DNA from 2 places in the Paenibacillus sp. FSL H3-0310 genome. Region 2 is predicted to be linked to the other one. Evidence: a T-box and tRNA genes for the amino acid it is inferred to sense, from the RefSeq annotation. Region 2 holds a T-box; the other holds one or more tRNA genes.

Region 1 (7,131 bases), on a different contig from region 2:
TTTCCACGGCATCATCAGCGATCAGTCTATGTCCACGTTTTACAAGTTCAAGGGCTGTCTCACTCTTACCAATACCACTACTACCAGTAATCAGCATACCTACACCATATACATCACAGAGTACACCATGAATCGTTGCTGTAGGGGCTAATCTCCCTTCTAAGAAGCTCGTCAAACGGCTGGAGAAAATAGTCGTAGCCATCGAGCTACGAAGCACAGGAAGTCCCTTTTCATTACTTATATCAATTAACTCCTGTGGCACATCCAAACTACGGGTAATTACGATACAAGGGGTATTGTCATTACAGATTCCACGAAGCCTACTTTTACGTTCAGCTTCAGGTAGCATGGAGAAGAATGCGAGTTCTGTCTTACCTAATAGTTGAACACGTTCTTCCGGATAATATTCGAAATAACCAGCAATCTCTAGTCCAGGGCGATTCAGGTCATCGACCGTAATAGGTCGTTTTAGACCTTCCTGGCCGGAAATAACCTCTAATTGAAAATGTTGTACCAATTCAGATACTTTTACTTTCTTAGCCATGTAAATTCGTCCTTTCGTCACCTGCGGTATATGTCCGCTTACTGCGTCCGGTTGACAGCGATCTCATTACAATTCCGGAGGTAATTCTCCTGCTATCTTAATTGATAACGCTTGTGAATGCAATCTTAACGCCTATCCATTACGACCCTAATTAAACAATAAAGCCACCCTTTCGGGTGGCTTTATCAAGAGAGAAAAGATCCTGCGATCTTATCCCAACAGAATGTTAACTTCGGATTCTTTATCGAAGAAGTGAACTTTGTTCATATCGATAGCCAGTTTTGGCTTGCTGCCTTCGCGAGTAGTGGAACGTCCATCTACACGAGCGATTACAGTAGATTTACCAAGGCCGCTCAAGTAAAGGAGCATTTCGTGACCAAGGTTTTCAGTTACATCAACCAATGAAGTAAAGATTGTGTTCGGGGAAGCTTCCAAGAATACTGGCTCTTCATGGATATCTTCTGGACGAACGCCCATAATTACTTCTTTGCCAATGTAGCCTTTGCTGCGGATGATTTGAGCTTTTCCGCCTGGTACTTCAACATCAAGGTTCTCAGCGCGGAAACGGATAGAACCGTTTGCTTCGGACAAAGTACCATTGATAAAGTTCATTGTAGGGGATCCGATAAATCCAGCTACGAACAGGTTAGTTGGTTCATTGTACAACTCTTCAGGGGAAGCAGCTTGTTGAATGATACCATCATACATAACTACGATACGGTCACCCATTGTCATAGCTTCTGTTTGGTCATGCGTTACGTAGATACAAGTGGTTTCAAGGCGTTTAACCAGTTTAGTGATTTCAGCGCGCATTTGACCACGAAGTTTAGCATCCAAGTTGGAAAGAGGCTCATCCATCAAGAAGACTTGTGGATCACGTACGATAGCGCGTCCCAAAGCGACACGTTGGCGTTGACCACCGGAAAGTGCTTTTGGTTTACGATCTAGCAAATGCTCGATATCGAGAATTCTAGCAGCTTCACGTACTTTCTTGTCGATTTCATCTTTCTTCACTTTACGAAGTTTCAAACCGAAAGCCATGTTTTGGTATACGCTCATATGCGGATACAGGGCGTAGGATTGGAATACCATCGCGATATCGCGGTCTTTAGGTGCAACGTCGTTGACTACACGATCGCCAATGTACATTTTACCTTCGGAGATTTCTTCCAGACCAGCGATCATACGCAAAGTTGTGGATTTACCGCAACCGGATGGTCCAACCAATACTAGAAATTCCTTATCTTTAATATCAAGATTGATATCCATTACTGTTGCTTTATCTGAACCCGGGTATTTTTTGAAAATATGCTCTAAACGTACGCCTGCCATTGTATTTCCCCCTCGAGTTAATTATTGATTAATTGAAAAATTCTTTTTTCCTTGTACATTTATATTACCCTAGACGGGACACGGTGACTATTTGTAACGTTCACAAAAAACCTATTTCCTTTTCGTCACTTTATACAAAAGCATAGTAAGCTTCACAATAGCAGCGTCCCCAAAGCTACGCACATCGGCACCCGTCTCCTGTTTTATCTTGTCCAGACGGTATAAAAGCGTGTTGCGATGAATATATAACTTCTTGGCTGTTTCACTTACATTACAATCCATCTCAAAAAACGTCTCCAGGGTCATCAGCATCTCTTTATCCGATAATACGGAAGAATAGTCGCCAATCTGTCCAAGTAACTGTTTACGCCGTGCATCAGGAATGCTGTTAACCAAACGTTCCAAATGCAGCTCCCAAGGTAAATGAATATATTCACCCACTTGGAAAATACGTCCGAGTACAATAGTCTCCCTCAGCAAGGCCACGGATCCCGTCAATCCCTTAACAGGAACGATAGCCGGAGCTACAGCCAAATGGAATACACCTACCCATTCGCTAGCTATCAGTTCGTGCAAGCCCATACTGGTCTGAGCCAGAATTTCATCTACACTCTCTTCTTCCTCATCCTTATCATCTCCGCCCGTGAGTAGTTCCTTCCGGGCCAATATTAACCATTCTTTTTCTTGAAGAGGTATAAGCAGAATTTCATTCTCAAAATAGCTGCGCAGCAGCTTCATTAAGGAACGATAAGTGATCTGCGGGCTATGTGCATTCTCACTGCTAAGTAGGAATGGAACCATATCTCCGAATAAACGTCCCTTTAGAGCCATCTCATCGGGTATCTCAGAGTCATTTTTCTCTTGCTCCAGTTCGGTGTTCAACCAGGTACCCAGCTGCCGAGCCTCCGCTTCCCCTTCTTCTCTAACCCCAGTAGCTTTTAGTGCAATTGCAAAGTTTCGAACTGCATAATTCACTAATTGTATTTCCAAAGAGTTAAGTCCATCCAATTCCACCCAGACAGCGGTTACACGTCCATCAGTCTCATATAATGGTGCCCAAAGATGACCTTCATGGATTACCGGCTGTTCTTGTGCTTCCAATCCCAGGCTAAAAAGAGAAGCTGAATGTTGCCTCCCTAACTGCTTGATTCCGGTTTTCTTTCCGGTGAGCTGCTCTAACTTTTTTCGCAATGTTTCGCTATCCATAGTCACCATACTCCACCACTTTTGCTCTTTTCGCCTATTTTAGCATATTCTCTAATATTATGTTAATCACTACAGCAGCGCGCTACTATAATACGACATAAAAACACAAAAAAAGCCACCACCCTAAGGTGATGACTTTCTGTTTGGGATGAGCCATGAAGGACTCGAACCTTCGACACCCTGATTAAAAGTCAGGTGCTCTACCAACTGAGCTAATGGCTCATAAATGGTGGGGGATGATGGATTCGAACCACCGAACACGTACGTGAGCAGATTTACAGTCTGATGCGTTTGGCCACTTCGCTAATCCCCCAAAAAAGGTGGCTCGGGACGGAATCGAACCGCCGACACGAGGATTTTCAGTCCTCTGCTCTACCGACTGAGCTACCGAGCCATAAGATTACATGACAATTAAGCGGAAAAGTCTTACACTTCCCACTCATTTTGTGGAAAAAATGGCGGAACCGACGGGATTCGAACCCGCGGTCTCCTGCGTGACAGGCAGGCATGTTAGGCCAACTACACCACGGTTCCGCATTAATTAAAAATGGTGCCGGCGAGAGGACTTGAACCCCCAACCTACTGATTACAAGTCAGTTGCTCTACCAGTTGAGCTACACCGGCACGGTGTAAAAGCAATTCTAAAAGATGAAAATGGTGGAGGCTGAGGGGATCGAACCCCCGACCCTCTGCTTGTAAGGCAGATGCTCTCCCAGCTGAGCTAAGCCTCCAGGTATTATGGTAGCGGCGAAGGGGATCGAACCCCCGACCTCACGGGTATGAACCGTACGCTCTAGCCAGCTGAGCTACACCGCCACAATAATTAGTATTGCTATGGATTGAAAATGGCGGAGAGAGTGGGATTCGAACCCACGCACCGCTTACGCAGTCTAACCCCTTAGCAGAGGGTCCCCTTATAGCCACTTGGGTATCTCTCCAAACGATATCAGTACCACAGCAATCCAAACAGGAATTTGACTCCCTGAAAACTGAATCCGAAACGAATCTGCATTCTACGTATAGGATAAGCCCTCGACCGATTAGTATTGGTCAGCTCCATGCATTGCTGCACTTCCACCTCCAACCTATCTACCTCGTCGTCTTCAAGGGGTCTTACTAATTGGGAAATCTCATCTTGAGGGGGGCTTCACGCTTAGATGCTTTCAGCGCTTATCCCGTCCGTACGTAGCTACCCAGCCATGCTCCTGGCGGAACAACTGGTGCACCAGCGGTACGTCCATCCCGGTCCTCTCGTACTAAGGACAGCTCCTCTCAAATTTCCTGCGCCCACGACAGATAGGGACCGAACTGTCTCACGACGTTCTGAACCCAGCTCGCGTACCGCTTTAATGGGCGAACAGCCCAACCCTTGGGACCTACTTCAGCCCCAGGATGCGATGAGCCGACATCGAGGTGCCAAACCTCCCCGTCGATGTGGACTCTTGGGGGAGATAAGCCTGTTATCCCCAGGGTAGCTTTTATCCGTTGAGCGATGGCCCTTCCATGCGGTACCACCGGATCACTAAGTCCGACTTTCGTCCCTGCTCGACTTGTAGGTCTCGCAGTCAAGCTCCCTTATGCCTTTGCACTCTGCGAATGATTTCCAACCATTCTGAGGGAACCTTGGAACGCCTCCGTTACTCTTTAGGAGGCGACCGCCCCAGTCAAACTGCCCGCCTGACACGGTCCCCGTACCCGATAAGGGCACTAGGTTAGAACCTAGATACGATCAGGGTGGTATCCCAACGGCGCCTCCACCGAAGCTTGCGCTCCGATTTCTACGGCTCCCACCTATCCTGTACAGATCGTACCCAAATTCAATATCAAGCTGCAGTAAAGCTCCATGGGGTCTTTCCGTCTTGTCGCGGGTAACCTGCATCTTCACAGGTATTAAAATTTCACCGGATCTCTCGTTGAGACAGCGCCCAAGTCGTTACGCCATTCGTGCGGGTCAGAATTTACCTGACAAGGAATTTCGCTACCTTAGGACCGTTATAGTTACGGCCGCCGTTTACTGGGGCTTCGGTTCATAGCTTCGGGTTACCCCTAACCACTCCCCTTAACCTTCCAGCACCGGGCAGGCGTCAGCCCGTATACTTCGCCTTGCGGCTTCGCACAGACCTGTGTTTTTGCTAAACAGTCGCTTGGGCCTTTTCACTGCGGCCCCCTCGTGCTATTCACACTACCGGGGCACCCCTTCTCCCGAAGTTACGGGGTCATTTTGCCGAGTTCCTTAACGAGAGTTCTTCCGCGCGCCTTAGAATTCTCTTCTCGCCTACCTGTGTCGGTTTGCGGTACGGGCACCTTCTCCTGGCTAGAGGCTTTTCTTGGCAGTGTGAGATCATGACCTTCGCTACTATAATTTTCGCTCCCCATCACAGCCCAGCCTTAACGATGTGCGGATTTGCCTACACATCAGCCTCACTGCTTAGACGGACATCCATCAGTCCGCGTCACTACCCTCCTGCGTCACCCCATCGCTCATAGCGGATTACGGTGGTACAGTAATTTCAAACTGTTGTCCTTCGACTACGCCTTTCGGCCTCGCCTTAGGTCCCGACTTACCCTGAGCGGACGAGCCTTCCTCAGGAAACCTTGGGCTTTCGGCGGATCAGATTCTCACTGATCTTTTCGTTACTCATACCGGCATTCTCACTTGTGTAGTGTCCAGCGCTCTTTTCAGTACACCTTCAACCCCTACACAACGCTCCCCTACCCCAGATACATACGTATCTAGCCATAGCTTCGGTGGTGTGTTTAGCCCCGTTACATTTTCGGCGCAGAGTCACTCGACCAGTGAGCTATTACGCACTCTTTCAATGGTGGCTGCTTCTAAGCCAACATCCTGGTTGTCTGTGCAACTCCACATCCTTTCCCACTTAACACACACTTGGGGACCTTAGCTGATGGTCTGGGCTGTTTCCCTTTTGACAATGGATCTTAGCACTCACTGTCTGACTCCCGGCAATAAGTATATGGCATTCGGAGTTTGACTGAGCTTGGTAATCCTTGCGGACCCCGCACCCAATCAGTGCTCTACCTCCACTACTCTTATACCGAGGCTAGCCCTAAAGCTATTTCGGGGAGAACCAGCTATCTCCGAGTTCGATTGGAATTTCTCCGCTACCCCCACCTCATCCCCGCACTTTTCAACGTACGTGGGTTCGGGCCTCCAGTGCGTGTTACCGCACCTTCACCCTGGACAGGGGTAGATCACACGGTTTCGGGTCTACGTCCACATACTCATTCGCCCTATTCAGACTCGCTTTCGCTGCGGCTCCACCTTCTCGGCTTAACCTTGCATGTTAAACGTAACTCGCCGGTTCATTCTACAAAAGGCACGCCATCACCCATTAATAGGGCTCTGACTTTTTGTAAGCACACGGTTTCAGGTTCTATTTCACTCCCCTTCCGGGGTGCTTTTCACCTTTCCCTCACGGTACTGTTTCACTATCGGTCGCCAGGTAGTATTTAGCCTTAGCAGATGGTCCTGCTGGATTCATACGGGGTTTCACGTGCCCCGCACTACTCGGGATCCGTCTCGGAGAGAATACAGTTTAGGTTACAGGGCTTTTACCTCTATCGCGGGCCTTTCCAGACCTCTTCACCTACCATATTCCTTTGTAACTCCATGTGAGACGTCCCACAACCCCTAAGAGCAAGCTCTTAGGTTTAGGCTGTTCCGCGTTCGCTCGCCGCTACTGACGGAATCACTATTGTTTTCTCTTCCTCAGGGTACTTAGATGTTTCAGTTCCCCTGGTCTGCCTCTACATTTCCTATGTATTCAGAAATGAGTAACTGCGAATTACCACAGCTGGGTTTCCCCATTCGGACACCCCCGGATCAAAGCTTGCTTACAGCTCCCCGAGGCAGTTTCGTTGTTCGCCACGTCCTTCGTCGGCTCCTGGCGCCTAGGCATCCTCCGTGTGCTCTTATTAGCTTAACCTTGATTCTTCCGAAGAAAAATCTCACTAATAACATTTACTTGTTTACACAAGTTGCTAAAAGATGTTCTAAAACGCAAATTCGTTTCGGTATCCAGTTTTCA
Region 2 (7,131 bases):
TACTCCGGATAATTCGATTCTTCATCAGAAGCTTTCAAGGACTCCTTCTCCGTTCGAACTTGGAGCCCTAAGAGCTGTTTAATTTGCAGATATACAAACCCAATACATAAACCAATTGCAATCACGTAAATGGGATTAATTCCGAAAACCAGTAAAACAACCGGTATAACTAACGCCGTAACAGCGGTAGTCTTGTCAATTATAGCGTTCTTGGCCATTCGATATGCAGCTACTAGGATCAAGGCAATAACAGCACCATTTATCCCTTTCATAGCGGCAATGACTTTTGGCTGGTCTGCCAGTTGGGAGTATACGGCGCTAAGCAAACAAACAATGATAAAGGTCGGAATCGTTATCCCTGCGATTGCAGCAATCGCACCCTTCACACCAGCAAGACGATAACCAATGAATGCTGCTGCATTTACACCTACACCCCCAGGTGCAGCACCAGCTAAAGATAGAATTTCATCCATCTCCTCTTCACCCAGCCATTTTCGTTTAGCGGAAATTTCCCGTTCGATCATAGGGATCATCGCATAACCTCCCCCGAAGGTTACAGGACCAATTCGAACAAATACCCAAAACAACTGAAACAATAGACTTATCCTCAGGTCTGTATTCGGTATCATATTTGTTTTCATAGTTGTTCTCATGGAATCCACCCTTATATAATCTGTCGTAATTTCATTATATCACTTTTTCCCAAAATGGAATTAAGTTTTTTGAACGGTAAAATACAACCAAGGGTTTATGAGTTATACTATATTCATGTTAATAAATACAAACTATATAAAAAACGATCTTACAAGTTCATCCTATATATAGCTTGGAGGTATATCGTGGAAAAGCGCTCGACACATATTCCGTCACCAAAAAAACTCCTATACGACCGAATTGCCGAACAAGGCACTGTTTCCAAGTTGGATCTTTTACAGACATTTTCGCTTACCAAAAGCACAATGACCCGGATATTAGATGAGATGACGGAAGAAGGCTTGCTGATAGAAAGCGGATTTGGAGAATCTAGCGGAGGCAGAAGACCTATTTTATACCAGATCAATCCTTCCTACGGTTATATAATCGGTTTAGAGATTTCCAGGGTGTATTCTTCCCTTGGTTTATTTGATATGCAAATGAACCCAAAATCAATAGTTCACTGGCGAATGGATCAGGCATTCACACCTGAAAGATTTATAGATCATATCAGTATTCAAATACGCGCTTTCCTTAGGGACCATCAGTTAGTGGACAGTCAAATCATCGGGATAGGAATAGGGGCTGTGGGGCCACTTGATCGGGAACAAGGCTTGATCCTAAAACCGCTGCACTTCCCTTCTTCAGGCTGGAACAATCTGCCGATTTGCAAACTGGTAGAGGAACGGACGGGGTTCAAGGCATGGTTGGACAACGGTGCCAATTCTGCACTGCTTGGGGAACGATGGTCTATCCGTCACGCAAACATTCAGCATATGCTTTATGTACATACTGGAGCAGGACTCCGCTATGCGATGATGTCGCATGGAAGTATTGTTCATGGCACAATGGATATGGAAGATGCCATTGGTCAAATGATCATCCAGACAGATGGACCCCGATTAAATCATGACGGGAACTACGGGGCTCTGGAAGCATTCGTATCTGTGCAGGCACTAGAACAAAGTGCGCGCTCAGAGGCGAAAATGGACAACGATCTGATCCTCCAAAGATATAAAGTGGCGCCTGAGAAGCTGACTTATGATGTATTGGTACAAGCCTTTAGAGACGGTAATCCACACGCGCGTGAATTATTTACCCAAGCTGCCAGCCACTTCGGGATCGGACTCGCCAACGTTATCAACCTGTTTCATCCAGAGACCATCATTCTAGGCGGTGCACTCATTCACTCTCACGAGTTGTTTTTCCAAACAGCGGTGGAGGTGGCACAGAGAAACACTTACCGTTATCCTGAATACCAACCTCACTTCTCCCTAGGTATATTAAAAGAAGAAGCTGTGGTGACGGGTGCGGCAATAATGGTGAGAAATCATATGGTTCTATAGCATAACAAAAAGGTTGCTCCCAATCCTTTGCATGACTGTTGGGACAACCTTGTCTAGTCTAATCTATAATGCCTGACAGCAATTTTTGAATTTCTTCCCGCTTCCACAGAAACATGGATCATTTCGACCTGGAAGTGGTTTTGCACTTTTCCTGTACTCCAGCATCCGCTCCGATCTAAGTCGGTTCGCCAGTAATAGCATGCGTTCATAGGCGTATGAGTAGAACATTTTGTAGCTATGGCAGAAATAATCAACCTCAGTCCGATCATTAACATCAAGCCAATTCCGGTTGCGCGGACATCCCCCATTGCAAAAGCTAAGGTACTCACACTTATAGCATGATTCATTCATATTGGGCTTCATTAACAAAAAATCATCATATACTGGGCTGCTTAGCAGTGCTTCCAAGTCAGTTTGGCCGATATTTCCTAGCCTATGCTCTTCATCAATAAAGAAATCGCAAGGGTAGGCATCCCCGTTCGTTTCAAGCACCATCATCTTCGGGCAACATGAGTTGTGAACGCATAACTCTGCCTCACGATGCATGAATACAAGAAGCATATTCTCAAAAATACGAATAGGAAGCTCTGGGTACCCACCGTTGTACCAAAGGTCAAATGTACGGCATAAAAAGACTCCGTATTGTTCAGGTGTAATTCGGAAACGTCCCGCTACTTCACTTTTCTGAGAAGCAAAATCCATGCAGGGGATAAACTGAATATTAGGAAATTCGTGTTCTAGATATAATGCCATCAACTCATCTGGTTTCGTCACGTTATCTTCATGAATCACCGTCAGAATACTATACTCCACACCCTCATTCTGTAAATGACGAATCCCACGCATAACTAGATCATAACTGCCTTTTCCCGAACCCGTTACACGATGAGCATCATGAATAGGCTCTGGGCCATCCAGACTAATCCCGACCAAAAAGTTATACCGTTTAAAAAATTTCGCCCATTTCTCATGGATAAGCGTTCCATTGGTCTGCAGTGCATTACTGATCATCGTATGAGGCGGAGCGTACTTAGCTTGGAATGAAATCACTTGTTCAAAATACGAAAGTCCGGCCAATAATGGCTCCCCACCCTGCCAAGAGAAAGTCGCTATCCCTGATGATCTTTTCATGTACTGAGCGATAAACCGCTCCAGAAGCTCCGTATCCATCACTCGGATCGGTTGCTGAGGATGTCCCCCGGCTGTACTGTAATAGCAATAATCACAGGCTAGATTACAATCCTCTGAGACGGTTTTCCACATGACATGAAGGGTCTCCTGCTTAGAGGTTTGTATACATGCAGTCATACGATTCTGCCCCTCCTATGTAATACTATCTTTGTAAAACCTAATTCCTATTTGTTCAATTAAATCATAGATCTGCGAGTCAACGATGAGTAAAACATCATAGCTGGTCAAATAACTGGGCACAAAAAAACTGCACTCCCCATTGTCCGTTGGGACAAAGCAATAAGGGTGTGCAGTTTCTTTGTGGATGAGTCTAACGGTAGTTAGAGACTAGTCTTATTAATTACGGACGTATTCTCTATTTGCTGTTTCCAACATGGATTTCCAATCCGCAAACTTCGTCTCCCTAACAACATGACGATCAAACAGTTCATCAGGTATGTCAGCAACATCTTCTTCTGTCTTTACTTGAAAGTTCCCTTTGGTTACAAACTCATCGAAACTTTTGTAATTGGAATACTTACTCATAAACGCTTCATTAAACAATTTCTCGAAAGAGATGTGATTGGGATCTTCTTGATACGTTTTCTGTCCTTGTAACTCATTCATTAATTCTTCCATGGTCATTGGTTTTTGTCTTCTCAAATTACCACTCCTAATTTTCTGTTATAGTTGTAGAATATCATGTTAATCCATAAATCACACGAATCCTAAGCTTACCATAATTTTGACGATTTCACCTTTCAAATTTCACTTAATATGCAAATAGTCGGCCTCTATACTTAAAATACAACAAAAAACCTTCCTTATTCATAAGGAAGGCTTCTTATTATTAGGACAATTTCACCAGGCTGTAGTTTTTCTTACCCTTACGGATAATGATAAAACGTCCGCCGATGGCTTCGCTGGCTGTAACTTCAAATGCTACATCGCTAACTTTTTCACCGTTCATGGAAATTGCGCCTTTGGTGATGTCTTCACGCGCTTGACGTTTGGATGGCTCAATTCCTAGATCTACCAGCCACTCCACGATATTTTTGGACTCCAATGTCGTTTCGTAGGTCGGCATTTCCTTGAAGCCTTGCTCGATCTCGTCAGCGGTCAGAGATTTAATATCTCCACTGAACAGAGCGGCAGTAATACGTTTAGCCTGCTCCAGCAATTCCTCACCATGCACGAATCTGGTCATTTCTTCAGCCAGTGTTATTTGCGCTTCACGTTTATGCGGTTCGGTCTGCACCTTTTCTGAAAGTGCATCAATTTGTTCTTTAGAGAGGAATGTAAAGTACTTCAGGTATTTCACAACATCACGGTCATCTGTATTCGCCCAGAACTGGTAGAATTCAAAAGCTGTCGTTTTGTTCGGATCCAGCCAAATGGCTCCGCCAGCTGTTTTACCGAATTTTGTACCATCGGCTTTCAGCATAAGCGGGATGGTAAGTCCGAATGCTACCGCCTCAGAACCTTCTTTTTTACGAATCAGATCTAAGCCACTTGTGATGTTCCCCCATTGGTCAGAACCACCGATTTGCAGCTGCACATCTTCATGCTGGAACAGGTGCAGGTAGTCCAGGGATTGCAGGATTTGGTAGGAGAATTCCGTAAAGGAAATTCCGCTGTCCAATCTGCTCGCTACAACATCCTTGGCAAGCATCGAATTGATGCTGAAGTTTTTACCATAGTCACGCAAAAATTCGATAACATTGATTTTATGCGTCCAATCGTAGTTGTTCACCATGCGGATTTGATTGTCGCCATCAGTCACGAACAGTTTTTTCATCTGTGCTGTAAGTGCGTCAACGTTGGCTTGGATTTGCTCCAGCGTTTGCAAAGAGCGTTCAGATTGACGTCCACTTGGATCACCAATCGTTCCCGTAGCCCCACCAATAAGAATCACTGGACGATGTCCTGCCAGTTGAAATCTTTTGAGCACCATGAATGGAATCAAGTGGCCAATATGCATACTGTCACCTGTTGGATCTACACCGCAGTACAGGGATACCGATTTTTGATTGGTCAGTTCTCTTAGCCCTTCGGCATCTGTTTGTTGATTGATGGCATCGCGCCATTCTAGTTCGTCGATAATATTCATTGCCTTACACCCCTCAAAATTAGTAGTTATCCTATAAATGAAACATCAGTCCGCCAAGCGGAAACGGCTTTGCCCTCCTGACTAGGACGGTACCGTTTCAGCGAGAAATATAAGGATCATTGATGAAGTGAACCCTATAAATCCTTATATTTAAAAACAAAAAAATCGTCCCTTTGTCTATTGTAGACATAGGGACGATTGAATAACCGTGTTACCACCCAGATTGCATCCATGAAACGCTTATGCTCAAGCATACCATTGATACCACTCTTGACGAGATATCGTTCGCCATTCCGCTCGGTGTTACCCGAGATACTCCAAAGTGTAATTCGCAAGCTTAGTGTGTACCGGGTTTCATCAACCCCCGGCTTTCTGGAACAGGGACTAAGTTACTACTGGGCTCCTTCAACGTATATCGTATATAAGATTACAGCCAGTATAGTGAAATAATTCTTTTATGTCAACTATCTTCAGCAGAGAATGCCGTCACACACTTCTACTGTAAAGCGCTACTAGGCATTTCCACTTTTTTTCTGATACAATTACGAAAAAAGAGGTGAACGAATCCGCATGCTAGATCCTATCGATAACCATATTTTGATGCGTCTGGCCCAAAACAGCAGAATTTCCTATACTGATCTAGCTAAAGAAGTCAGTTTATCAAGTGTCGCGGTGAAAGATCGTATTGATCGGCTAGTCAATCAAGGGATTATTGAACAGTTCTCGATTGTCATCAGTGCTGAAAAGCTAGGAAAGAAAATCTCCGCCTACCTGGAACTTGAAGTAGAACCTGCTCATTTAAATCATATCGTCGATGTATTAAAGGAAAACGAACGCGTAGCTGTATTATACGAAATGACGGGACCATGTATTCTGCATATTCACATCTTGGTAGAGAATCTTGAAGAGATGGAACGGTTTATGCATGAATCAATCTACTGTCTGGATGGACTGGTACGTGTAGAAAACCAAATCTTATTAAAACGCCACAAAAATCAGGACGGATTGAATATATAAGAAATAGAACCGCCTATAAAGACGGTTCTTTTCTCATATGGATTTTTTTAGGATTATCGAATAATTGCTATTTCGTCTTATTCTGTCTTAGCCAGCTTAGCTTTATAAAAGTTCACGAAATATTCGCTGACCACGATCTTCCCGTTCACAACACTTATTGGGGCTACAAGCTTCACTGTCTCTCCGTTGTAAATCCCCGTTGTCGCTCCAACCTTCATCTCCAGAACATTGCCATTGTAGCTTAGCGTAACTGTCTTAGTGGCTGGCTGCCAGCCAACCTTTGCTCCAAAGTTCTCAAAGCTGCTCCGTAAAACCACGGGCTTGCGCTCGGAATCGCCGAATTGACCTTTATCAATTAAGGCGTGTACGCCCCAGTTTCCATCCACCACTTGTGTAATTCCAAAATCAGCTGACACAGACATCAGAGAGTACGCCTCATCTTCGCTCAATTCCATTCCAGCCATTAAAAAATCTTTTGTTTTATGAGCGGCATCCTTCATCGCTTTGTCGATGGACGAGTTTTTGAAGATATCCGTCTGAGCACTAGCCCCCAGCTCCTCCAAATAATTGGCGTAGCTGAATCCATGTACAACCCACTCGTTCTCATTTTCAAGTAATGGGAAGTTTAAACCTTTCAGCTTGTTGTTAAGCGATGTTTTTTTATGAAGAATGACTTGTATATCCCCAGTGACCGATGTCTCGATCGCAGTTCCGTTAATCTCCGAATCACCTTGACCGGCATGCGGGTCACCGATCGACAGAAGTGCACCAGCTACGGATACTGGATAATACATC

Evidence for each region. A T-box is a leader RNA that pairs with one kind of tRNA and senses whether it is charged. The one in region 2 lies ahead of tyrS (tyrosine--tRNA ligase), so its partner is inferred to be a tRNA-Tyr.
Region 1: it encodes a tRNA-Tyr, which carries the amino acid that the T-box ahead of tyrS (tyrosine--tRNA ligase) is inferred to sense. The anticodon was not compared.

What each region holds. Positions count from the first base shown of each region.
Region 1 covers NZ_JBBODC010000002.1:913,150-920,280, forward strand. The annotation lists gene hprK (HPr(Ser) kinase/phosphatase) at 1-544, opposite strand, end outside; gene MHH63_RS23410 (ABC transporter ATP-binding protein) at 755-1,876, opposite strand; gene MHH63_RS23415 (PucR family transcriptional regulator) at 1,988-3,082, opposite strand; tRNA gene MHH63_RS23420 (tRNA-Lys) at 3,232-3,304, opposite strand; tRNA gene MHH63_RS23425 (tRNA-Tyr) at 3,310-3,395, opposite strand; tRNA gene MHH63_RS23430 (tRNA-Phe) at 3,404-3,476, opposite strand; tRNA gene MHH63_RS23435 (tRNA-Asp) at 3,539-3,616, opposite strand; tRNA gene MHH63_RS23440 (tRNA-Thr) at 3,631-3,706, opposite strand; tRNA gene MHH63_RS23445 (tRNA-Val) at 3,738-3,813, opposite strand; tRNA gene MHH63_RS23450 (tRNA-Met) at 3,822-3,898, opposite strand; tRNA gene MHH63_RS23455 (tRNA-Ser) at 3,929-4,020, opposite strand; rRNA gene MHH63_RS23460 (23S ribosomal RNA) at 4,103-7,029, opposite strand.
Region 2 covers NZ_JBBODC010000001.1:2,198,880-2,206,010, reverse strand. The annotation lists gene MHH63_RS09930 (chromate transporter) at 1-629, opposite strand, end outside; gene MHH63_RS09925 (ROK family protein) at 840-2,039, shown strand; gene MHH63_RS09920 (anaerobic sulfatase maturase) at 2,103-3,347, opposite strand; gene MHH63_RS09915 (hypothetical protein) at 3,567-3,854, opposite strand; gene tyrS (tyrosine--tRNA ligase) at 4,060-5,319, opposite strand; T-box leader at 5,507-5,737, opposite strand; gene MHH63_RS09905 (Lrp/AsnC family transcriptional regulator) at 5,890-6,336, shown strand; gene MHH63_RS09900 (acetamidase/formamidase family protein) at 6,414-7,131, opposite strand, start outside.